One region of the Dechloromonas sp. A34 genome, then DNA from elsewhere that is predicted to be linked to it. Evidence: predicted binding sites of a transcription regulator. Region 1 holds the regulator's gene; each other region holds the start of a gene.

Region 1 (5,921 bases):
GGCGGTCGCCGCATGGTTGATGACGACATCGACGCCGCCGGTCAGGCCGGAGACAATGTAGCCGATGTACAGCATGCCGCCCATGATGACGCCCATCTGGACGAAGTCGAGGATGGCCACCGAGAGCATGCCGCCGAAGGTGGTGTAGGTGAGGACGATGGCCGCGCCGAGGATCATTCCCGCCGTCTGGCTGACGTAGCCGCCGGTGACGACATTGAAGACCAGGCCGAGGGCCTTGATCTGGGCCGAGACCCAGCCCAGATAACTGGCCACGATACAGAGCGTGGTCAGCACTTCGACGGTGCGGTTGTAGCGCATCCGGAAGTAGTCGCCGAGGGTCAGGATGTTAAGTTTGTAGAGCTTCTTGGCGAAGAAGATGCCGGCGATGATCAGGCACAGCGAGGAACCGAAAGGATCGGCGACGACGCCGCGCAGGCCTTCCTTGACGAAGGTCGCGGAGACGCCGAACACCGCTTCGGCCCCGAACCAGGTGGTGAACACGGTGGCGGTGACGACCGGCAGCGGCAGATGGCGCCCGGCTACCGCGAAATCCTTGGCGCTATGGACGCGGGTCGCGACATAGAGGCCAATGCCGATGGAAAGCATCAGGTAGAGAACGACGAACCAGATCAGCATGATTCTCCGAGCGACGTCGGCAAGGGATTGAAAACGCGGGAATTATAAGGTTTTCGGCGGTTAGAACGGAGCGTCGCTGTGAAAGCGCAGGGCGACGGCGCTTAGCGGATGGACAAAGGCCAGATCCGTGGCATGCAAGAGCAGGCGTTCGCCGGGTTCGGGGTCCGGTCCGTAGAGTTCGTCGCCGCGGATCGGGTGGCCGAGCGCGGCCATATGGACCCGCAACTGGTGCGAACGGCCAGTCACCGGCTCCAGTTCGACCCGGCTACATCCGGTATGCGGATCGAAGCCAGATCTTCGGAATTTCGTCAGTGAGCGCTTGCCGACTTCGAAATCCACCTTTTGTCGGGGGCGGTTCGGCCAGTCGCAGATCAGCGGCAGGTCGACCTCGCCGCTCTCGCTTTCCAGGTAGCCGTCGACCACGGCGAGATAGCGCTTGTCGACCCGGCGGTCCTCGAACAATCGGGACAGCGCGCGCTGCATGGCTTCTCCGCGGGCCATCAGGAGCAGGCCTGAAGTCGACATGTCGAGCCGATGCACGGTCAGCGCATCCGGAAAATTGGCCTGGGCGCGGCTGGCCAGGCAGTCGGCCTTGTCGGCGCCGCGTCCCGGCACCGAGAGCAGCCCCGCCGGCTTGTCGAGCACGAGCAGACTGTCGTCGGCGTAGATGATGCTGAGGCCGGTATCGGCCGGCGGGGTATAGATCATCGGTGGCTCTGCTTCAGCGTGCCAGATCGGCGCCGCAGCGGCCGTTGCGGTACGGTCCGCCATCGCGATACCAGCCGCTGCCCGGAGAGGTCTGCAGGCAAACGCGGGCCCCATCGACCTTGCTGACCCACCAATACCACGGGGCGGGCCTGGCCTGGGCGAATGCTGTGGCAGCGGCCAGGGCAAGGCCGAACAGCAGTTTCCCCGAGGCCGGTGAAAGGAAAAATAATCTTGCCAAGTGACTACCTAAAATGTACTGTATTTATAACCAGTAACCTGGGGCGGCCAGAAGTGGCCGCCGAAAATATACCCGTGTTTATCGGTATTCGGCCAAAATCGCGGTTTGCCATATGCATATTTCGCGCCAAATCCGCTGATTTTCGGCTCAGCAATTTCTGTTCCATCTTCGGCCCCTGTGCCATAATCCGCTCAAATTTCGAGGTACCTCCATGGACGACAACAAGGCAAAGGCGCTCGCCGCAGCGCTGCAACAGATCGAAAAGCAGTTCGGTAAAGGCTCCATCATGAAGATGGGCGATGCCGAAATCGACGAAGGCATCCAGGTGGTGTCCACCGGATCGCTGGGTCTGGATATTGCCCTGGGCGTTGGCGGACTGCCGCGCGGCCGGGTCGTTGAAATCTACGGACCGGAATCCTCGGGCAAGACCACGCTCTGTCTGCAGGTTATCGCCGAAATGCAGAAACTCGGTGGCGTCGCCGCCTTCATCGATGCCGAACACGCCCTCGATCCGCAATATGCGCAAAAGCTCGGCGTCAATGTCGGCGACCTGCTGATCTCGCAGCCGGATACCGGCGAACAGGCCCTCGAAATCTCGGACATGCTGGTCCGCTCCGGTTCGGTCGACATCATCGTCATCGACTCGGTCGCCGCCCTCACCCCACGTGCCGAAATCGAAGGCGAAATGGGCGACCAGATGGTCGGCCTGCACGCCAGGCTGATGAGCCAGGCCCTGCGCAAGCTGACCGCCAACATCAAGAAGACCAACACCCTGGTCGTCTTCATCAACCAGATCCGGATGAAGATCGGAGTCATGTTCGGTTCGCCGGAAACGACGACCGGTGGCAATGCGCTGAAGTTCTACGCTTCCGTGCGCCTCGATATCCGCCGCATCGGCTCGATCAAGAAGGGCGATGAAGTCATCGGCAGCGAAACCAAGGTCAAGGTCGTCAAGAACAAGGTCTCGCCACCGTTCCGCGAAGCCATTTTTGACATTCTGTACGGCGAAGGTATTTCCCGCCACGGCGAAATCGTCGAAATGGGTGTCGCCCACAAGCTGGTCGAGAAATCCGGCGCCTGGTATGCCTACAAGGGCGAGAAAATCGGCCAGGGCAAGGACAACGCCCGAGAATTCCTGCGCAGCCATCCGGAAATCGCCCAGGAAATCGAGGCCGGCATCCGCGAGGCCGCCAGCACCAACGTCATCAAGCCGGTCAAGGCTGCCAAGGCTGATGTCTGATTTGCGCGTTCGTGCCCTGAAACTCTTGACCCGGCGCGAACACAGCCGGGCCGAGTTGAAGGCCAAACTCGCTGGCGCCGCCGAGTCGGAAGAGCAGCTCGCGGCCGTGCTCGACACCCTGCAAGCCCAGAATCTGCTCTCCGACCACCGCTTTGCCCGGCAACGCGTCGTGGCCCGTGCCGGCCGTTACGGTAATGCGCGGCTGAAACAGGAGTTGCGGCAGACCGGGGTCGGTGACGACGACATCGCCGCCGCCCTGCCCGAAGGCGGTGACGAGGGCGAGCGCTGCCAGTCGGTGTGGGCCAAGAAATTTGGCCAGTTGCCGCAGACCCCGGAAGAGCGGGCCAAGCAGATGCGCTTTCTGCAATACCGCGGCTTCTCGGGCGATGCCATCCGCCGGGTCATGCGCGGAGCCAGCCAATGAACGCCCCGATCTCCAAGCTCTCGGCCCATAACCTGAAAAAGCGCTACAAGGCGCGCACCGTGGTCGAGGACGTTTCGTTCGAGGTCGCCGCCGGCGAGGTTGTCGGCCTGCTCGGACCGAACGGGGCCGGCAAAACCACCTGCTTCTACATGATTGTCGGCCTGGTGCCGGCCGATGGCGGCGAGGTCTATATCGACGATGCCCGGCTGACCCATCTGCCGATGCACAGCCGGGCCAGGCAGGGTCTTTCCTACTTGCCGCAGGAGGCCTCGGTCTTCCGCAAGCTCAATGTCGAGGAAAACATCCGGGCCATCCTCGAACTGCTCAAGTTGCCCGAAGAGGAAGTCAATGACCGCCTCGAGGGTCTGCTCGGCGAACTGCATATCGGCCATGTCCGCCACGTCAACGCCGCCGCACTCTCCGGCGGTGAGCGGCGGCGGGTCGAAATCGCCCGGGCGCTGGCCACCAATCCTCGCTTCATTCTGCTCGACGAACCCTTTGCCGGCGTCGACCCGATCGCCGTCCTGGAAATTCAGAAAATCATCCGCTTCCTCAAGGAGCGCGGTATCGGTGTGCTGATCACTGACCACAACGTCCGCGAGACCCTCGGTATTTGCGACCATGCGTACATTATTAACGCTGGCCGCGTACTCGCCGCTGGACGGCCGAACGAAATCGTGGAGAATGAAAGCGTCCGCAAGGTTTATCTCGGCGAGCATTTCAAGCTCTGACCGTTAAGCAGCGCCCCTATCCCAACCGATGAAACCTGCCCTCCAACTCAAACTATCCCAGCATCTGGCGCTGACCCCCCAGTTGCAGCAGTCGATCAAGCTGCTACAGCTGTCGACGGTGGAAATGCAGCAGGAAATCGAACGCTATCTGCTCGAAAATCCGATGCTGGAGCGCGACGACGACGGTGGCAGCGAGACCTTTACCGCGGCTCAGCAGTTCGACTCGCCGCAGACCAGCGAAGGTGAGCGCGAACAGAAGGTCGAACGCGAAGAGCGCGATGCCCGCGACGACCGTGAAATGGATGTGCCATCAGCCCCCTCCGATGTCGACGACGATCGCTGGAGCTCGGATGCTGGGACCTTTACCGGTGCCGGGCGCGACGAGGACGACGATAGCGATGCCCAGGACATTCATGCCGGCACCATCAGCCTGCGCGATCATCTCGGCTGGCAACTGGGCATGACCCAGCTGACCGAGCGCGATCGTGCCCTGGTCCGCTTCCTGATCGAAGCCCTCGACGATGACGGCTACCTGTCGGCTTCCTTGCTGGAACTTCTTGAAACTCTGCCGCCGGAATACGAGATCGAGCTCGAAGAGCTCGAAATCGCCCTGCATCATATCCAGCACTTCGATCCGACCGGGATTGGCGCGCGCAGCCCGCAGGAATGCCTGGCCCTGCAACTCAAGGCCCTGCAGCCCTGTGCCGAACAGCCGTTGGCCCTGGCCATCGTCGAAAAGCACCTCGAGTTGCTGGCCGCCCGGGATTTCGTCAAGATTCGCCGCCTGACCGGCTGCGACGACGAGGCGCTGCGCGCGGCGCACGCTCTGATCACTCGTCTGAATCCGCGGCCGGGGGCCGGTTTTGCCCAGGTCGAGGCGCGCTACATTACGCCTGACGTCATCGTCAAAAAGCTCAAGAACAAGTGGACGGCCTACATCAATCCGGATGCCTATCCCCGCCTGCGCATCAACCGCCTGTATGCCGAGATACTCTCCCGCCAGCGCCGGGGCAATGGCAACCTGACCGGCCAGTTGCAGGAGGCCCGCTGGTTGATCAAGAACGTCCAGCAGCGCTTCGAGACCATCCACCGCGTAACCCAGGCCATCGTCGATCGCCAGCGCCAGTTTTTCGAGCATGGCGAAGTCGCCATGCGGCCGCTGGTGTTGCGCGAAATCGCCGACATTCTCGGCCTGCATGAATCGACCGTCTCCCGCGTCACCAGCCAGAAATACATGGCGACGCCGCGGGGCATTTTTGAGCTGAAATACTTCTTCGGTAGCCATGTTGCTACCGACACCGGCGGAGCTTGTTCCGCCACCGCCATCCGCGCTCTGATCAAGCAGTTGATCGGAGCCGAGGACGGCAAGAAGCCCTTGTCGGATAGTCAATTATCCGAAATACTAGGCCAGCAGGGAATCGTTGTCGCCCGACGCACGGTAGCCAAATACCGCGAGTCGCTCAACATCCCGCCGGTCAATTTACGCAAGACCCTGTAGAGAGAGGAGAAAACATGAATCTGCAGATCGCTGGTCACCACATCGAAGTTACCCCCGCCTTGCGCGAGTACGTGGAAAACAAGCTGGATCCCGTGGTTCGCCATTTTGACAAGGTAACCGGTGTGAGCGTCGTCCTGTCTGTCGAGAAACTCAAACAGAAGGCCGAAGTTACCGTCCATGTGCCCGGCAAGGACATGCATGTCGAAGAATCCGGCGACGATCTCTATGCCGCCATCGACGCCATGTTCGACAAGCTGGATCGCCAGGTTCTCAAATACAAGCAAAAAGTGCAGGATCACCATCGCGGTGAAAAGCCTGCGCTCGACGTTGCTGAATAAGCGCCGATCGGCCGCAGCGCTGTAGCTGCGGCCCCTTGCTTTACCCCTTCCCCTTATGAACCCTCTAAGCAACATTCTGTCGGCCTCGCAGGTGCTTCTCGACTTTGA
Region 2 (5,921 bases), 1.8 Mb from region 1:
CCCAGCCGCTCTACGTGGTGACCGCCGAAGACGACCACATCGCGCCGTGGAAGCAGTGCTACCGTATCCGCAAGCAGATCAACGTCAATGCGCCGGTGCGCTTTGTGCTGTCCACGTCCGGCCACATCCTCGGCATCGTCAATCCGCCGGCCAAGCCGCCCAAGCGGGCCTACTGGATCGCCGAACCCGAGCGCAATGAACATTGGGAGCACTGGTTCGATCGTGCCGAGAAAAAGCCCGGGACCTGGTGGGAGGACTGGACGCTGTGGCTCGGTGATCGTACCGGCGACCTGGTCGAAGCCTATCCGGCCAGCAATCGCAAGTTCCCGGCGCTGTGCGATGCGCCCGGCACCTATGTCCTCGAAAAGTAGGCCGCAGCGCGTGAACCGAAGCAAAGCCGGACGATGAGCGCCAGCCTGTTCCCCCTGGCGACCGGCCGGCCGCCGGCGGGGGTCGATCTGCTGCGTATCGTGCGCATCAACGAGCAGATCAAGCGCGTTGTCGGCGTTTCCTTCAAGATCAACATCATGGCTCTCAACGCCATTTTTCTCGCCAAGCGGGCCGGTACCGCGGCGCGGGGATTTGGCGTGCTCTCCAACGAACTGCGGGTGTTTTCGCAAGACCTGCGGACCTGCATGGAATCGCTGACCCGCCTGATCCATGCCTGCGTCAACGAGGTTTCCGTGGTACTGCAGAATAATCGGCAGATGCGCCTGCTCGGCAAGGCGGCCGAACTGGCACCGCGGCAACCGGCCCTGATCGCCGTGCGCCAGCGTCGTAGCCGGGCCGATGAGGAACATGCGCAGCAGCTCGGCCGTTTGCGCCGGCAACTCAAGCGCGCGCTGGAAGATGCCTTCCAGATGGTTGAGCTGGGCGGTGTCCTGGCCAAGTCGGCCAAGATCGAGGCGGCTTACGGGCAGAGCCATGCCGCTGCGCTGTCTCAGGTTTCCGGCGAGTTCGACGAGGTCGTCGAGGAAATCCGCGCGGCGCTCGAATCACTGCGCCGTTCGCCATTTTTTGCCGGTAGCTGATACTCAAAGAAAGAATTCGTGAAGACTACCAAGACCATTTTTCAGGACGGCGGCCACAAATGGGTTGCCATCGTCCGCGACCCGGAAAAACCGAACTACCTGATCGATACCAACGAGTATCTGGTGGCCTATGGCGACCAGGGCTTGCTGCTCGATCCCGGCGGTGCAGAAATCTTTCCGGCGGTATTTTCGGCCCTCTCGGCCGAGTTCGATCCCTCGGCATTGGCCGGCATCTTCGCCTCGCACCAGGATCCGGACACGGTTTCGTCACTGGCGTTGTGGCTGGAATTCAATCCGGCCATGCGCTGCTACGTCAGTTGGCTGTGGAGTGGCTTCATACCGCACTTCGGTGGTACCGCTGAGACCCTGGTCGCCATTCCCGACGAGGGTATGGACATCGCGCTGGCCGGCCTGATCCTGAAAGCCGTGCCCGCCCACTACCTGCATTCCTCGGGTAACTTCCACCTCTATGACAAGGTCGCCAAAATCCTGTTCTCCGGCGATGTCGGGGCGGCGCTGCTGCCACCCGGCCAGGATGGCCTGTTCGTCGAGAATTTCGATGCCCATATCCGCCACGCCGAAGCCTTCCACAAGCGTTGGATGGGTTCCAACGAGGCCAAGCGCCGCTGGTGCGAGCGCGTCGCACATCTCGATATCGACATGCTTTGCCCGCAGCATGGGGCGATCTACCGCGGGGCCGACGTCCAGCGTTTCATCAACTGGTTTGACGAAATCCAGGTCGGCGGTGTGGTCAACGCCTGATTTGTCGAGAATTGATTGGGGTCAAGGTTCGGCCGCTCGGGTGCCCCGAGAATTGCCCCATCCCCAGCAGCGAGTGAGCCATGACCACCATCCGCAGTTTCATGACCAACGACCATCGCCATTGCGATGATCTCTTTGCCGAAGCCGAGCAGGCCATGGCCAAAAACAATCTGGAGGCTGCCCGTGCCGCCTTCGGCCACTTCCGGACAGCCGTGCTGGCCCACTTCGACTGCGAGGAGAAGACGCTGTTTCCGACCTTCGAAGCGAAGACCGGCATGAGCATGGGGCCGACCCAGGTCATGCGCCTCGAGCACGAACAGATGCGCGCCCTGCTCGACGATGCCGCCGAAGCCCTGAACGCCGGCAGCGCCGACGACTATCTCGGGCAGGCCGATACCCTGCTGATCATGATGCAGCAGCACAACATGAAAGAAGAAAACATCCTCTACCCGATGTGCGACCAGCATCTGGCGGCCGAACTGCCGGACGTGCTCGCCCATCTCGAAACGGAACTTGCCGAATCATGACCCACGCCAAAACCCCACACGTCGTCGATGCCCGCTACATGGAGCCGCCCGAGCCCTTCACCCGAACCATGGAAATGCTCGATACCCTCCAGGAAGGCGAAAAAATGCTGCTGCTGCTGTTTCGCGAGCCGCATCCACTGTACAAGGTGCTGCGCCAGAACGGACATCACTACGAGACCGAATTGCAGCCCGACGGCACCTTCGAGATCCTGATCTCGCGCTAACTCCCTCCGATGCAGGCCATGCTGTCCTTCGAGAAGGCCCCGCCGCTGGCGGCACCGCTGCGCTTCTTCCTGACCGCGCCGCTGTTCATCGTGCTGGCCGGCCTGCTCATTGCCTACGAGGGGCCGGCACTGTTCTCCTCGCGCTGGATGCCCGGCACGCTGGCAGCGACCCATCTATTGACCATTGGCTTCATGCTGCAGGTCATGCTCGGGGCGCTGATCCAGATCCTGCCCGTCGTTGCCGGCGCCAATCTGGCGCGGCCGTTGATGCTGGCGGCGGTGGTCCATCCCGGCCTCAGCCTCGGTGCGCTGTTGCTCGCCGGTGGCTTCTACTTTGCGCAGCCAGTCTTGCTGAGTGCCGCCGCGCTGCTGCTTGGCCTGAGCGTGGTGTGTTATCTGGCGGCCAGCAGTTGGTCGCTGCTCCGTGTCCCATCGACCAGCCCGACCATCCGCGGCCTCAAGCTCGCCTGGCTGGGACTGACCGGTGTTGTCGGCCTCGGCGTCGTGCTCGCGTTGGGCCTTGCCCATGGCTGGTCGCTGCCGCTGGTGGCGCTCACCGACCTTCACGCCGGCTGGGGGCTGGGTGCCTGGGCCGGCGTCCTGCTCGCCTCGATTTCCTATGTCGTGGTCCCGATGTTCCAGCTGACCTCGGGCTACCCGGCGCGGCCGAGCTGGTGGTTTCCGGTCGTCATGCTCGGGCTGCTGCTGCTGTGGAGCCTCGCCGTCTTCGCCGACTGGCCGGGGCTGGTCCGCCTCACCCAGGGCCTGGCGGCGGTGGTCGGCATCGGCTTCGCCGGGCTGACCCTGCGCCTGCAGTCGCAACGGCGACGGGCGCGTTCCGATGCCACCCACCGCTACTGGCAGCTTGGCCTGCTGTCGAGCATCGTCGCCCTGAGCATGCTGCTGATCGCGGCGCTGTGGCCGGGCGCCGCCGAACTGGAAGGCTGGCCGCTATTCGTCGGCATTCTGCTGATCGCCGGCGGCTTCATCGCCTTCATTATCGGCATGCTCTACAAGATCGTTCCTTTCCTGGCCTGGATGCATCTCCAGAGCAGTGGGCAGGCCAAGGTGCCGGCCCCGGCCATGAACAAGATACTCGGCGATCGCGACATGCATCGCCAGATGCTGGCTTACGTCGCCGCCTGCGGGCTGCTGCTGGCGGCCGTGCTGCTGCCCGAGTGGCTGGCCCGGCCAGCAGGGCTGGCCTTTGCGCTGGCCGGCGGCTGGCTGTGGTGGAACCTGTTCGGTGCCGCCCGGCGCTACCGGCTGCACCTGGACGTGATCGCCGCCAAACTCGCCACACCATGAGCTACCTGGCGCTGAAACACCTGCACATCACCTGTGTCGTGCTGAGCGGCCTCGGCTTCTGTCTGCGTGGTTGGTGGATGCTGCGCGAATCGCCGCTGCGCCAGCACCGGCTGGCCCGGGTCGTGCCGCATGTCGTCGATACGCTGCTGCTCGGCAGCGCCTTGAGCATGGCCTGGCTCAGCGGCCAGTATCCTTTCGTCCAGGGCTGGCTGACCGCCAAGCTCGGTGGGCTGCTCGCCTACATCCTGCTCGGGACCATGGCCCTCAAGCGCGGCAAGACCCGAGAGTCTCGCGCCGGCTATTTCGTGCTGGCCCTGCTGGCCTACGCCTACATCGTCAGCGTGGCGCTGACCCGGAACCCGCTTCCGTTTGCCTAGCCGCCTCGGCGGCCCGGTGAATTGTCGAATACTCGACAAGATGGTGTTTGGGTGGACTGCGGGAAATTCACCTGATTTCAATTAAAACAATTGGTTAATGCCGTGTTTTGGCGGCTGGCATTGTAACTGCATAGACAGCCCACCCCCAACGACAGGCCAAGGAGATTCCCAATGGAACAGAGAGCCGTACCGATTACCCAGGAGGCCGCCCTGCGCGTCGCCCTGGCTGCCCGCGCCATGCCCAATGTGACTTTGGTCAGGTTGATTGCCTTGTTGCAGAGCCATCTCGGCGACGAGATCGATACCGAGAATCTGCGCGGCATCACGGTCACCAACCTGAAAACCGGCCTTGGCAGCCTCGACGGCGAAGAGGATGACGAGGATATGGGCATCGGCCTGGATGCCATGAAACTGGCGGTCCGCATCCTGTGGGGCGAAATCGAGGGTGATGAAAACCTGCCGCAAGTGCAGCACTACGACGAGGGCGACATCCCGGGTTCGCTGCGCATCGCCATCGCCTCCGACAGCGGCGATGCCCTGAACGGCCATTTCGGTTCCTGCCTGCGTTATCTGGTGTACCAGGTGTCGGCCACCGAAAGCCGGCTGATCGGCATCCGCAGCGCGCTGGAGGCCGACTTTGCCGAAGACAAGAACCTGTTCCGCTGTCAGTTGATCGCCGACTGCCATGTCCTGTACGTTGTCTCGATCGGCGGTCCGGCGGCGGCCAAGGTCATCCGCGCCGACATCTTCCCGATCAAGCTGCCCAACGGCGGGCCGGCGAGCGAAGTCGTGCAGCGCTTCCAGCAGGCCCTGGTCGAGTCGCCGCCGCCATGGCTGGCAAAAATCCTCGGCGTCAGCGCCGACAAGCGTCTGCGGCTCTACAGCGCCGAGACCGAGGAAGAGTAGGGGAGGGGCGCCTTTAAAGGCGCCCCAGCTTCCGATACAGCGTGTTGCGGCTGATCCCCAACTGGCGGGCGGCGGCCGAGATGTTGCCGCCAGCGGCTTCCAGCGTGCGCAGTGCGGCCTGGCGGCCGATTTCTTCCAGGCTGCCGACGTTGTTTTCAGGTGCCGCCGGGGCCCACGGGTCGAAGGGCGAGAGGGTGCTGCCGGCTGCGGCCAGCGGTGTGCTCTCGAACAACTCTTCCGGCAGGTGGCTTTCGGTGATCAGGGTTTCGTCGTCATCGAGCAGCGCGATGGCGACCCGGATGGCGTTGAACAACTGGCGGATATTGCCCGGCCAGGCGTAGTTCTCGATGGCCTGCAGGGCGCCTTCCGAAAAACGGACCGCTGTCCGGGATGCAGTTTCGGCTGCGGCGATCTTGGCGACCATCTGGCGGATGTCGGTGCGTTCGCGCAAGGCGGGCAGCGTGACGCACATGCCGTTCAGACGGTAATAGAGATCCTCGCGGAAGGTGCCGCGCGCCACTTCCTCGCGCAGGCGGCGGTGGGTGGCGCAGACCAGCGAGATGTCGACCTGGATGGCCCGCGTGCTGCCGAGCGGCGTCACGCAGCGTTCCTGCAGCACGCGCAACAGCCGGGCCTGCAGGTTGAGCGGCATGTCGCCGATTTCGTCGAGGAAGAGGGTGCCGCCGTGGGCCTGTTGAATCTTGCCGGGGGCACCTTCCTTGCGGGCGCCGGTGAAGGCGCCGCCCTGATAGCCGAAGAGTTCGGATTCGATCAGGGTTTCGGGAA
Region 3 (5,921 bases), 880 kb from region 1:
AAGCGGACGCCGGGCAGGAAGTAGGCATTGGCGATCAGGATTTCCTCGCGCGCCGCGTCGATCGCCTCGATGTAGGCATGCAGGATGTCGTTGCGATGCCGGATGTTGTCGCGGATCAGTAGGGTCGCCGCCTGATTGCCGGCATCCTCGCGCAGCGGACGGATGTGCGGGGCAAGCCGGAAGCGGCGCTTGAAATTGACCCAGGAGACGATTTCCCACATCCGGCGGACGGCATGATGGACTTGCCAGACGGTCGGCCCTTCGAGGCGCACGGCGTAGTCGTAGCGCGGGCACATCTCGGCCGGCGCGTTGTGGTCGTCGACGATGTTGATGCCGCCGACGAAGGCGATCGCGGCATCGATGACGACCAGCTTGCGATGCAGCCGGCGCAGCCGGTGGCGCCGCATATGAAAGCGTCCGATTTCCGGGCGGTAGAGCATGGCGCGAACGCCGGCGGTGGTCAGCCGGGGCAGGAAATCGGTATTGAAATTGCGGCCGCCGAAGCCGTCGACGGTGACATTGACCTGGACGCCGCGCGCCGCGGCGCGACAGAGGGCACTGGTGACTTCGTGGCCGATCTCGTCGTCGGCGAAGATGTAGCTCTCGAGATAGATTTCGATGCTGGCCGCTTCGATGGCAGCCAGCAGCGCCGGAAAATACTGCTCCCCTGAATTGAGCAGGGTCAGCCGATTGCCCGGCAGAAACTCAGTTGCCATTCCGGAGAAGATGGGCCGAGAGCGCGGCGTGATCGGAAATTTTCGACCACGGCGGGCCGAAATGCACTTCCGTGCGTCGCACGTCGAAGCCGCGCACGTAGATGCGATCGAGCCGGAACATCGGCATCGCGGCCGGGAAGCTGCGCACCGGCGAGCAGCCAGGCGCGGTAAATACTTCGCGCATGCCGAGGCTCTGTTCGAGCAGCTTGCCGGCGCGGTTGCTCCAGTCGTTGAAGTCGCCGGCGATGATCAGCGGGGCCATTGGATCGTCCATACCATTCAGGTAGTCGGCTAGCGCCGCCAGTTGCTTGCGCCGTGAATAGCCGAAGAGCGACAGGTGGGCGCACACGCAATGCGCCGGCGGGCCGTCCGGCAGTTCGATCCGGCAATGCAGCAGACCGCGCTTCTCGAACTGCAGGTGGGTGACGTCCTGGTTGTGCGTGTGCAGGATTGGGAATCGCGACAGGATCGCGTTGCCATGGTGGCCATGGTCATAGAGCATGTTGCGGCCATAGGCTGCAGCCTGCCAGAAATCTTCGGCGAGGAATTCGTGCTGTGCCGAATTCGGCCAGTTGGCATGATTTTCAGCGTGCAGGAGGTGCAGACCCTGCACCTCCTGGAGAAAGACGATGTCCGGGTTGAGCAGGCGCAGACGCTCGCGCAGCTCATGCACCATCATCCGCCGGTTGAATTGCGAAAAGCCCTTGTGAATGTTGAAGGTCGTGACATGCAGGGCGGGCTTGTTCATGGCCGGTCAGGAAATCGCCAGCATGCGGTCGAGCGCCAGCTTGGCGAGTTTGGCCTCGTGTTCCGGCACGCTGATTTGATTGACCACCTTGCCCTCGACCAGGTTTTCCAGCGTCCATGCCAGATGCTGTGGATCGATGCGTTGCATCGTCGAGCACATGCAGACGGTGGTCGCCATGAACTGGACGATCTTGCCCTGCGGCAGCACTTCCTTGGCCAGGCGGTCGACCAGGTTGAGTTCGGTGCCGACCAGCCAACGCGTGCCGGCCGGCCCTTCCTTGATGGTCTTGACGATGTGTTCGGTCGAGCCGACGTAGTCGGAGGCGGCGCAGACCTCGAAATTGCATTCCGGGTGGGCGATGACTTTGCCCTCCGGGTACTTGGCGCGGAAGGCGTCGATGTGCGATTTCTGGAACATCTGGTGCACCGAGCAGTGGCCCTTCCAGAGCAGGATTTTGGCTTTCTTGATTTGCGCCGGAGTCAGGCCGCCGAGTTCGAGATCGGGGTCCCAGACCACCATCTCGTCCATCGTGATGCCCATGTTGTGGCCGGTCCACCGGCCGAGATGCTGGTCGGGGAAAAACAGCACCTTGGGCCGGCGTTCGAAGGCCCACTTGGCGATGGTGCCGGCATTCGACGAGGTGCAGACGATACCGCCGTGCCCGCCGCAGAAGGCTTTCAGGTCGGCCGCCGAATTGATGTAGGTGACCGGGGTGACTTCTTCCTCGGCATTCAGCACCTCGTTCAGCTCGCGCCAGCAACGTTCGACCTTGGCCAGGTTGGCCATGTCCGCCATCGAGCAGCCGGCCGCGAGGTCGGGCAGGATGGCCTTCTGGTGCGGGGCGGTCATGATGTCGGCGACTTCGGCCATGAAGTGCACGCCGCAGAAGATGACGAATTCCGAATCGGTCTGCGAAGCCAGCTTGGAGAGCTTCAGCGAATCGCCGGTCAGGTCGGCATGTTGGTAGATGTCGGCGCGCTGGTAGTGGTGGCAAAGAATGACGGCCTGCTTGCCGAGCTTGGCGCGGGCGACACGAATCCGCTCTTGGCAGGCTTCGTCGGAAAGCGTGTTGAAGGGGTCGAAGGCGATGGTGGCGGTTTGCATGTTGTTACTCTGAAAGACGGGCGCTGCGGCCCGATGGTTCCGATTATCCCTGATGCCAGGGCAGGCCGGCATGACGCCAGCCGCCGATCTTGTTGCGCTGGCCCTGGGCGTCCTTGTCACCTTCGAAACCTTCGAGGATGTTGTAGCAGTCGCTGTAACCGGCTTCGGTCGCGGTGGTGGCCGCGGCGATCGACCGCGCGCCGCTGCGGCAGAGAAACATGACCAGCGCTTGAGGATCGACCTGGCGTTGCAGTTCGGCGACGAAGTTCGGGTTACGGACGCCGCCCGGGTACTGGTTCCATTCGATCTCGACGGCATTCGGGACGCGGCCCACCCAGTCCCATTCGGCCCGGGTCCGGACATCGACGATTTTGGCGCCGGGAGCCAGGCGGAGCAACTCCGCGGCCTCCTGCGGCGTCAGTTCGCCCTTGTAGGGGCGTTCCAGAGCACGGCCACGGGCCTGGGCCAGGGTGAGGATTTCGGTAAGCTTTCCCATAATGAATGGCTGCTAGAATCAGGGCCCACCAGTATAGGGCAGAGCTCATGGAAAGCGGACATCCCCAGCAGATACCGGCGTCGCCGGCCGAGCGCGCGGCCGAGGCGCAGCGCGCGACCTGGGTCAGCGTGGTGGTCAACCTGGTATTGACGGTGGCTCAGATCATCATCGGCTGGCTGGCCCATTCGCAGTCGCTGGTCGCCCATGGCGTGCATTCGTTCTCCGACCTGCTCTCCGATTTCCTGGTGATCTACGCCAGTCGGCAGAGCGCACATCCCGCCGACCAACAGCATCCCTATGGCCATGCCCGGGTCGAAACGGCGGCGACGCTGGTTCTCGGCGCCTCGCTGACCCTGATCGGCGGCGGCATCCTCTGGCAGTCCGGCCTGCGTCTGCAGCACATCGAGGTCTTGCCCGCGGTCGAGTTCTCGGCGTTTTGGGCCGCCGTGGCGACGGTAATTGCCAAGGAAGGCCTGTATCGCTATCTGATCCGGGTCGCCGAACGCCAGCGTTCCCAGTTGCTGACGGCCAATGCACTGCACACCCGCGCCGACGCGGCTTCGGCCCTGGTCGTCGTGGTCGGGATCGGCGGCGCGCTGCTCGGCTGGTCCTTCCTCGACCTGCTGGCGGCGGCGCTGATGGGTTTCATGATTTTGCGCATGGGCGCCCAGTTGGCCTGGGGGGCGATCAAGGAACTGATCGACACCGGGCTTGATGCGACGCAGGTTGAGGCGATCCGCAAGAGCCTGCTGGCGACGCCGGGGGTGATCGACCTGCATCAGTTGCGGACCCGGCGCATGGCCCATCAGGTTCTGGTCGATGCGCATGTTCAGGTCGATGCGCGGATCAGCGTCTCGGAAGGGCACCGCATCGCCGAGTCGGCGCGCGCCCGCGTCCTGCGCGAGCATCCCGCGGTGCTCGATGTGTTGGTCCATATCGATCCCGAAGATGACCTCGATCCCGATGTGGCGGTCTTTCGCTTGCCCGGCCGCGACGCCCTGCTCAAGGAACTGACACCGGTGCTCTCGGAATTACCGACGCCGGAGAAGGTGGTGCTTCACTATCTGAACGGCGGCGTTGAAATCGAGGTTTTCCTCGATCACGCCTTTTTCGCGAATGGTGACGCCTTGCGTCGGGCCGAGCTGAAAGTGGCCGAGCGCCTGAAGTCGCACCCAGCCATCCGTGCAGTATCTCTGAATTGTCTGGTTGCACCACATTAGTGCGTGCTTGGGTGGTTTTGCACTATATTGGTGCTGGAAAATCTTGCCAAATCCCGCATCTCCTTGTGGCAAAATACAAAGTTAAGTCGTCGGCCTTTGGCATGCTTTCTGCTAAACCCAGCGCGTTACGAAATTTTTATTGTCGCCGGACCAACCGGCAACTTGTTTTCTTAGGAGACCTACGCTCATGGCAACCCCGCAAGACGTAATCAATCTGATCAAGGAAAACGACGCCAAGTTCGTCGATTTCCGCTTTACCGACACCCGTGGCAAAGAGCAGCACGTCACCGTGCCGGTCTCCGCTTTCAGCGAAGACAAGTTCGAAAACGGCCACGCCTTCGACGGCTCCTCCATCGCCGGCTGGAAGGGCATTCAAGCCTCCGACATGCAGCTGAATCCGGATCCGGCCACCGCCTACATCGATCCGTTCTTCGACGAAACCACCGTCGTCCTGACCTGTGACGTCGTCGATCCCGCCGACGGTCGTGGCTACGACCGCGACCCGCGCTCCATCGCCAAGCGCGCCGAAGCCTACCTGAAGTCCTCCGGCGTCGGCGACACCGCCTACTTCGGTCCGGAACCCGAATTCTTCATCTTCGACGGCGTCGAGTGGAATGTCGACATGTCGGGCTGCCACCTGAAGATCCATTCCGCCGAAGCGGCCTGGAATTCCGGTGAAAAGAACGAAGGTAGCGGCGCCACCGGCCACCGTCCGGGCGTCAAGGGCGGCTACTTCCCAGTTCCCCCGGTCGACAGCCTGCACGACATCCGTTCCGCCATGGTCCTGACCCTGGAAGCCATCGGCTGCCCGGTTGAAGTTCATCACCACGAAGTGGCGAACGCCGGCCAATGCGAAATTGGCACCGTGTTCAACACTCTGGTCAAGCGCGCTGACCAAACCCAGCAGCTGAAGTACGTGGTGCACAATGTGGCCCATCAGTACGGCAAGACCGCGACCTTCATGCCGAAGCCGATCGTTGGCGACAACGGTTCGGGCATGCACGTGCACCAGTCGATCTGGAAGGACGGCAAGAACCTGTTTGCCGGTGACGGCTATGCCGGCCTGTCCGAAACCGCCCTCTTCTACATCGGCGGCATCATCAAGCACGCCAAGGCCCTGAACGCCATCACCAACCCGGGTACCAACTCCTACAAGCGTCTGGTCCCGCACTACGAAGCCCCGGTCAAGCTGGCCTACTCCGCCAAGAACCGTTCGGCTTCCATCCGCATTCCGTACGTCGCCTCGACCAAGGCTCGTCGTATCGAGACCCGCTTCCCGGATCCGATTGCCAATCCGTACCTGTGCTTCTCGGCCCTGCTGATGGCTGGTCTGGACGGCATTCAGAACAAGATCCACCCGGGCGACCCGGCTGACAAGAACTTGTATGATCTGCCGCCGGAAGAAGACGCGCTGATCCCGACTGTCTGTGCCTCGCTGGAAGAAGCCTTGGCCAACCTGGATAAGGATCGCGAATTCCTGACCCGTGGCGGTGTCTTCTCCAACGACTGGATCGATGCCTTCATCGCCTTGAAGATGGAAGAAGTGAACAAGATCCGCATGACCACCCATCCGGTGGAATTCGATCTGTACTACTCCTGCTGATCACAGAGCGTCAGTCAAAAAAGGGCGGGTTTTC
Region 4 (5,921 bases), 980 kb from region 1:
ACCACCTGCTGCCCGGCTTGCGGCCCGCAACTGAGCCTGCTCGATGCGGGCGGCGCCCCCATCGCCGGCGATCCGATCGCTGAAAGCCTGCGCCGGCTGCGCGCCGGCAGCATCGTTGCGATCAAGGGGCTGGGCGGATTCCATCTCGCCTGCGATGCCCGCAATGCGGCCGCCGTCGCCGAACTGCGCGAACGCAAGCAACGCGAGGAAAAGCCCTTCGCGGTGATGGCGCTGAACGCCGCCTCGCTCGTCGACTTCGCGCAGGTCGGCCCGACGGAACAGGCCCTGTTGCAGAGCAGCGCCGCACCCATCGTACTGTGCTCCAAGGCCGACGCCGAACTGCCCGACGTAGCCCCCGGCTTGGCCTGGCTCGGCGCCATGCTGCCGACGACGCCGCTCCACCTCCTGCTCTGGCACGAAGCCGCCGGCCAGCCGGCCGGCACCGACTGGCTCGCGGCCCCCAGCGACCTACTGCTGGTCATGACCAGCGCCAACCCGCATGGCGAACCGCTGGTCATCGCCAACGACGAGGCGCTCGAACGCCTGGCTGGTATCGCCGACGCTTTCCTGGTGCACGACCGCGAGATTGTCGTGCGCTGCGACGACTCGGTGGTCCGCGCCGGGCCAGCCCTGATCCGGCGAGCCCGCGGCTACGTGCCGGTGCCGATTGCGCTGGCCCGGGGCGGGCCGCGCGTGCTGGCGCTGGGCGGCCATCTAAAGAACACGGTGTGCGTGCTGAAGGATCGCGAAGCCTTCCTCTCGCAGCACGTCGGCGGCCTCGACAATGCGGCGGCCATCGGCTTTCTCGAAGAAACGGTCGGTCACCTGCTGAGCATCCTCGACGTCAGGCCCGAACTGATCGCCCACGACCTCCACCCCGATTACGCCTCGACGCAACTGGCCTTGCGCCTGGCAACCGAGCTCGGCGTCCCGGCGCTGGCGGTTGCCCACCATCATGCCCATATTGCGGCGATCTGCGCCGAACACCAGATCGCCGAGCCGGTGCTCGGCCTGGCCATCGACGGCGTCGGCCTCGGGCCGGACGGCGGCCTGTGGGGCGGCGAACTGCTGCGCGTCGAGGGGGCCGACTGCCAGCGCCTCGGCCACCTGAAAACCCTGGCCCTGCCCGGCGGCGATCGCGCCGCCCGCGAACCCTGGCGGATGGCGGTATCGGCCCTGCATGGCGCGGGGATGGATTACCGGGTCGGAGGCTGGTTGAAACAGCATTATCCCGAACGCGAGGCGACGCCTCTGCTGCTGATGCTCGAGCGCCAGCTGCGCAGCCCGCATACCAGCAGCCTCGGCCGCTGGTTCGACGCCGCCGCCGGCCTGCTAGGGGTCAGCGACCTGGCGCACTACGAAGGCCAGGCGGCGATGGAACTGGAAGGCCTGGCCGCCCGCCACGGACCGACCGCGCCATTGCCCGGCGGCTACCAGATAGTGGACAAAGGAGCTGTTCTCGACTTCACGGCGCTGCTCACCGGCCTGCTGACCTGCCAGGACACCGCCCTCGGCGCCGCCCAGTTCCATGCCACGCTGGCTGCCGGACTGGCCGAATGGCTGATTGACGCCGCTCATCGCGAAAACCTGACGCAGATCGCCGTCGGCGGCGGCTGCGCGATGAACGCGATATTGATGGCCGCCCTCCGGCGGCCGCTCGAAAGCGCCGGCCTAACCCTGCTCGAAGCCCGGCAGGCCCGGCCAACGATGGCGGCCTGGCCCTGGGCCAGGCCTGGGTCGCACGCCAGGCCAGCCCGAATCCCTAGTTCTTAGGCTGGCAAGCAACTTTCCATTATTTGCCAAAAATGGAAAGTCAGATTCCAATCCGACGCGCCACTTTTCCCCAGAAATCTCTCTAAGCTGCTGGATATAAACAACAATCGTTTCTGGCTCGCTAGTTGCTAATATTAGAAAAAACGCCAACTCCCCAATAGAGAGACCTGGTCGGCCAACGCCCGACATCAGAGGAAAACGGAGGAGAAATGGCCAAGCAACAACTGATCTCGCTGGAGAGTGATCCGCGCATCCTGGCGGCCGCGGAGCGTCTGTCGATGACGCGCCGCGAGTTTCTGCAATTCTGCGCCGCCCTGGCGACCACCCTGGGCCTACCGCAGGGTGCCGACGCGGCCGTCGCCGAAGCGGTGGCGACCAAACAGCGGCCGAGCGTCATCTGGCTGCACTTCCAGGAATGCACCGGGTGCACCGAATCGATGCTGCGCGCCGAGCATCCGACGCTGGAAAAGCTGATCCTCGACGTCATTTCGCTCGACTACCACGAGACGCTGTTTGCCGCGGCCGGCCATCAGGTCGAGGCGGCGCGCAAATCGGCGATGGAGCAACACAAGGGCAAGTACATCCTGGTCGTCGAAGGGGCGATTCCGACCCGCGACGGCGGCATCTATTGCAAGATCGGCGGCAAGACGGCCATCGAATTGCTCAAGGAATGCGCCGCCGACGCCGCGGCGGTGATCGCCATCGGCTCCTGCGCCTCCTGGGGCGGCATGCCATCGACCGATCCCAATCCGACCGGCGCCTCCAGCGTCGGCCAGGTGCTCGGCAAGCCGGTGGTAACCATTCCCGGCTGCCCGCCCAACCCCTACAACTTCCTGTCGACGGTGGTGCACTTCCTGACCTTCGGCGCGCTGCCGGCGGTCGATCACCTAGGCCGCCCGAAGTTCGCCTACTCGCGGCTGATCCACGAAAACTGCGAGCGCCGCGCCCACTTCGACGCCGGCCGCTTCGCCATGGAATTCGGCGACGAGGGCCACCGCAAGGGCCACTGCCTCTACAAGCTGGGCTGCAAGGGCCCGGAAACCTACGCCAACTGCTCGGTCATCATGTTCGGCGACGCCGGCGCCGGCACCTGGCCGGTGGCCTGCGGCCATCCCTGCATCGGCTGCACCGAGCAGGGCATCGGTTTCGCCAAGCCGATCCACGCCCTGTCCAAGATGAAGAATATCGAACCCAGCGCCTTCCTGCCCCGCATCGTCGAGGAAAAGGGCATCGGCGCCTCGCTCGGCGCCGCCGCTGTGCTGGCCGCCGTAGCCGGTGCCGCAGCCGGCGCCGGGGTGATGGTGACGAAGAATCTCGGCCTGTCGCACCAGGCCGAGGAACTGGAGAAGGCCAAGAAGGACGGCAGCAAGGCCAGCGAATCGACGGAGGTCTGAGATGACACCCGACAAAAACTCGCGGCGCAACTTCCTCAAGGGCTGCCTGGCCGGTGGGGCCGTGGCGGCCGCTGCCGTCGTCCCGGAAACGGCCGGCGCCCGCGACACCTTGCAACGCCCGCCGGAAGGCCTCGGCCTGCTCTACGACGCAACCCTCTGCGTCGGTTGTCAGGCCTGTGTCGCGGCCTGCAAGCGGGCCAACGACAACCCGGCCGAGTTCACGGCCATGGACAAGTTGTGGGACACCCCGCTCGACACCTCGGGCCACACCTTCAACCTGATCAAGATGTACCGCAACGGCACGATGCAGGCCAAGGACGCCGAAGAAAACGGCTTCTCCTTCATGAAGACCTCGTGCATGCACTGCGCCGACCCGTCCTGCGTTTCGGCCTGCCCGGTCTCGGCCATGCAGAAAGACCCGGTGACCGGCGTCGTCGGCTACGACGCCGATGCCTGCATCGGCTGCCGTTACTGCGTCGCCGCCTGCCCGTTCGGCATTCCCAAGTACCAGTACGATTCGCCGACCGGCAAGATCGGCAAGTGCGAGTTGTGCCGGCACCGCGCCAAGGACGGCCACTACTCGGCCTGCGCCGAGGTCTGCCCGACCGGGGCGACGCTGTTCGGCCGCACCGAGGACCTGCTGGCCGAGGCCAAGCGCCGCCTGGCGCTGAAGCCCGGCGCGTGGACAACGGTACCGCGCGGTCGCCTGCCGGCCAAAGGCGAAACCCCGGAAGATGCCGCCAAATGGAAGGGGCCGCTCGACCAGGGCTACGAAGCCCAGGTCGGCAACTACATCAATCACGTCTATGGCGAAACCGAGTACGGCGGCACCCAGGTGCTCAAGCTCTCGGCGGTCAATTTCGAGAAGCTCGGCATGCCCAATCTGCCGCCGCGCTCCTCGGCCGCGACCTCGGAAACCATCCAGCACACGCTGTATGGCGGCCTGCTCATGCCGATTGCCGTGCTCGCCGGGCTGACCTGGGTGGCCCGGCGCAACGTGGTGCCCGACGACGAACCGGCGCAAGGAGGGGAATGAGATGAGCAGCCATCAACATGCAGTACCGGCGCCGGTCGGCGGCAAGCTGTTCAACACTGCCACTTTCGTCTGCGGGATCCTGATCGCTGTAATGATCGCCATCCTGATCACCCGCTTCATCTTCGGACTGGGCGCCGTAACCAACCTCAACGATGGTTACCCGTGGGGCATCTGGGTCGTCTTCGATGTCGTCATCGGCTCGGCCTTCGCCTGCGGCGGTTTCTCGGTCGCCATGCTGGTCTACATTTTCAACAAGGGCGAATACCACCCACTGGTCCGGCCGGCGCTGCTGGCCAGCCTGTTCGGCTATACGCTGGCCGGCATCGGGGTGCTTTTCGACCTCGGCCGCTACTGGAATTTCTGGCACATCCTGTGGCCGACCTACGCCAACCCGAACTCGGTAATGTTCGAGGTGGCGGTCTGCATTACGGCCTACGTGCTGGTGATGTGGATCGAGTTCTCGCCGGTGTTCATGGAGAAGTGGGGCCTGCGCGATGCCAAGAAGAAGTTGAACAAGGCACTGTTCTTCTTCATCGCCCTCGGCACCCTGCTGCCGATGATGCACCAGTCCTCGCTGGGCACCATGCTGGTTGTCATGGGCAGCCAGGTCAATCCGCTGTGGCAGACGCCGGTCGTGCCGCTGCTCTACCTGCTGACCGCCATCGTCATCGGTTACGGCGTCGTGCTCTTCGAATCCTGTGTCGCCTCCTCGGCCTACCGCCGGCAGATCGAAGTGCACCTGCTGCAGCCGATGGCCAAGATCATGCTCGGCATCCTGGCCGTCTATCTGGTAGTCCGCATCGCCGACCTCGTCGTACGCGGCGCGCTGGGCCATGCCTTCAGTCCGAGCCTGGAAGCGCTGGTCTTCTGGATCGAGATGATCCTCTTTGCACTGCCCTTTGCGCTGATCGGCTCGGCAGACGCCCGGCGCAATCCGGCCCGGCTGTTCCTGGCCGGTGTCGCGATCATGCTCGGCGGCGTCTTCCTGCGCGTCAACGGCTTCCTGATCGGTTACGACACCGGTCCGGGCTGGAACTACTTCCCGAGCATCGCCGAAATGCTGGTCACCCTCGGCATGTTCGCCACCGAGGTCCTCGGCTACATCATCATCACCCGCCGCTTCCCCGTGCTGCCGCGCGAAGAAGCCGCCCACTGAATTCAGGGATAGGAGAAAAACATGTCCAAACGAGTCACCATTGACCCGGTCACCCGCATCGAGGGCCACCTGCGCGTCGACGTCGAAGTGGACGGCGGCCGCGTCAAGAAGGCCTGGGCCTCCGGCCAGATGTGGCGCGGCGTCGAGAACATCCTGATCGGCCGCGACCCGCGCGACGCCTGGGCGATCACCCAGCGCATCTGCGGCGTGTGCACCACGGTCCATGCCATGGCCTCGGTGCGTGCCGTCGAGAATGCGCTGCAGCTGGAAATCCCGGTCAACGCCCAGTACATCCGCAACATGATCATGCTGGCCCACGCCATCCATGACCATATCGTGCATTTCTACCACCTCTCGGCCCTCGACTGGGTGGACGTGGTCTCTGCCCTGAAGGCCGATCCGGAAAAATCCGCCTCGCTGGCGCAAAGCCTGTCCAACTGGAACGGCAACAGCAAGGCCGAGTTCAAGAAGGTGCAGGAAAAGCTGACCGGCTTCGTCGGCACCGGCCAGCTCGGCATCTTCACCAACGGCTACTGGGGCCACCCGGCGATGAAGCTGACGC

The links. The regulator sigma-54, encoded in region 1, starts transcription at its own class of promoters, with help from an activator protein. The targets are predictions, from matches to a motif close to TGGCACGCTTNCTGCTNA.
Region 2: NQE15_RS09045 (dinitrogenase iron-molybdenum cofactor biosynthesis protein) is a predicted target of sigma-54. The motif match lies at 4,345-4,362, and genes of this name have one in related genera.
Region 3: glnA (type I glutamate--ammonia ligase) is a predicted target of sigma-54. The motif match lies at 4,382-4,399, and genes of this name have one in related genera.
Region 4: NQE15_RS04680 (hydrogenase small subunit) is a predicted target of sigma-54. The motif match lies at 1,888-1,905, and genes of this name have one in related genera.

The regions. Positions count from the first base shown of each region.
Region 1 covers NZ_CP102486.1:4,712,718-4,718,638, reverse strand. The annotation lists gene NQE15_RS23510 (sodium:solute symporter family protein) at 1-636, opposite strand, end outside; gene NQE15_RS23505 (pseudouridine synthase) at 697-1,344, opposite strand; gene NQE15_RS23500 (hypothetical protein) at 1,358-1,582, opposite strand; gene recA (recombinase RecA) at 1,794-2,822, shown strand; gene recX (recombination regulator RecX) at 2,815-3,246, shown strand; gene lptB (LPS export ABC transporter ATP-binding protein) at 3,243-3,977, shown strand; gene NQE15_RS23480 (RNA polymerase factor sigma-54) at 4,006-5,475, shown strand; gene hpf (ribosome hibernation-promoting factor, HPF/YfiA family) at 5,490-5,813, shown strand; gene ptsN (PTS IIA-like nitrogen regulatory protein PtsN) at 5,869-5,921, shown strand, end outside.
Region 2 covers NZ_CP102486.1:1,788,377-1,794,297, forward strand. The annotation lists gene NQE15_RS09010 (PHA/PHB synthase family protein) at 1-371, shown strand, start outside; gene NQE15_RS09015 (chemotaxis protein) at 405-1,031, shown strand; gene NQE15_RS09020 (MBL fold metallo-hydrolase) at 1,050-1,793, shown strand; gene NQE15_RS09025 (hemerythrin domain-containing protein) at 1,874-2,320, shown strand; gene NQE15_RS09030 (DUF2249 domain-containing protein) at 2,317-2,544, shown strand; gene NQE15_RS09035 (hypothetical protein) at 2,563-3,852, shown strand; gene NQE15_RS09040 (SirB2 family protein) at 3,849-4,229, shown strand; gene NQE15_RS09045 (dinitrogenase iron-molybdenum cofactor biosynthesis protein) at 4,401-5,135, shown strand; gene NQE15_RS09050 (sigma-54-dependent Fis family transcriptional regulator) at 5,149-5,921, opposite strand, start outside.
Region 3 covers NZ_CP102486.1:831,616-837,536, forward strand. The annotation lists gene clsB (cardiolipin synthase ClsB) at 1-716, opposite strand, end outside; gene NQE15_RS04165 (endonuclease/exonuclease/phosphatase family protein) at 706-1,464, opposite strand; gene nadA (quinolinate synthase NadA) at 1,471-2,568, opposite strand; gene NQE15_RS04175 (rhodanese-like domain-containing protein) at 2,612-3,064, opposite strand; gene NQE15_RS04180 (cation diffusion facilitator family transporter) at 3,112-4,284, shown strand; gene glnA (type I glutamate--ammonia ligase) at 4,472-5,887, shown strand.
Region 4 covers NZ_CP102486.1:931,021-936,941, reverse strand. The annotation lists gene hypF (carbamoyltransferase HypF) at 1-1,773, shown strand, start outside; gene NQE15_RS04680 (hydrogenase small subunit) at 1,983-3,167, shown strand; gene hybA (hydrogenase 2 operon protein HybA) at 3,169-4,203, shown strand; gene hybB (Ni/Fe-hydrogenase cytochrome b subunit) at 4,205-5,359, shown strand; gene NQE15_RS04665 (nickel-dependent hydrogenase large subunit) at 5,381-5,921, shown strand, end outside.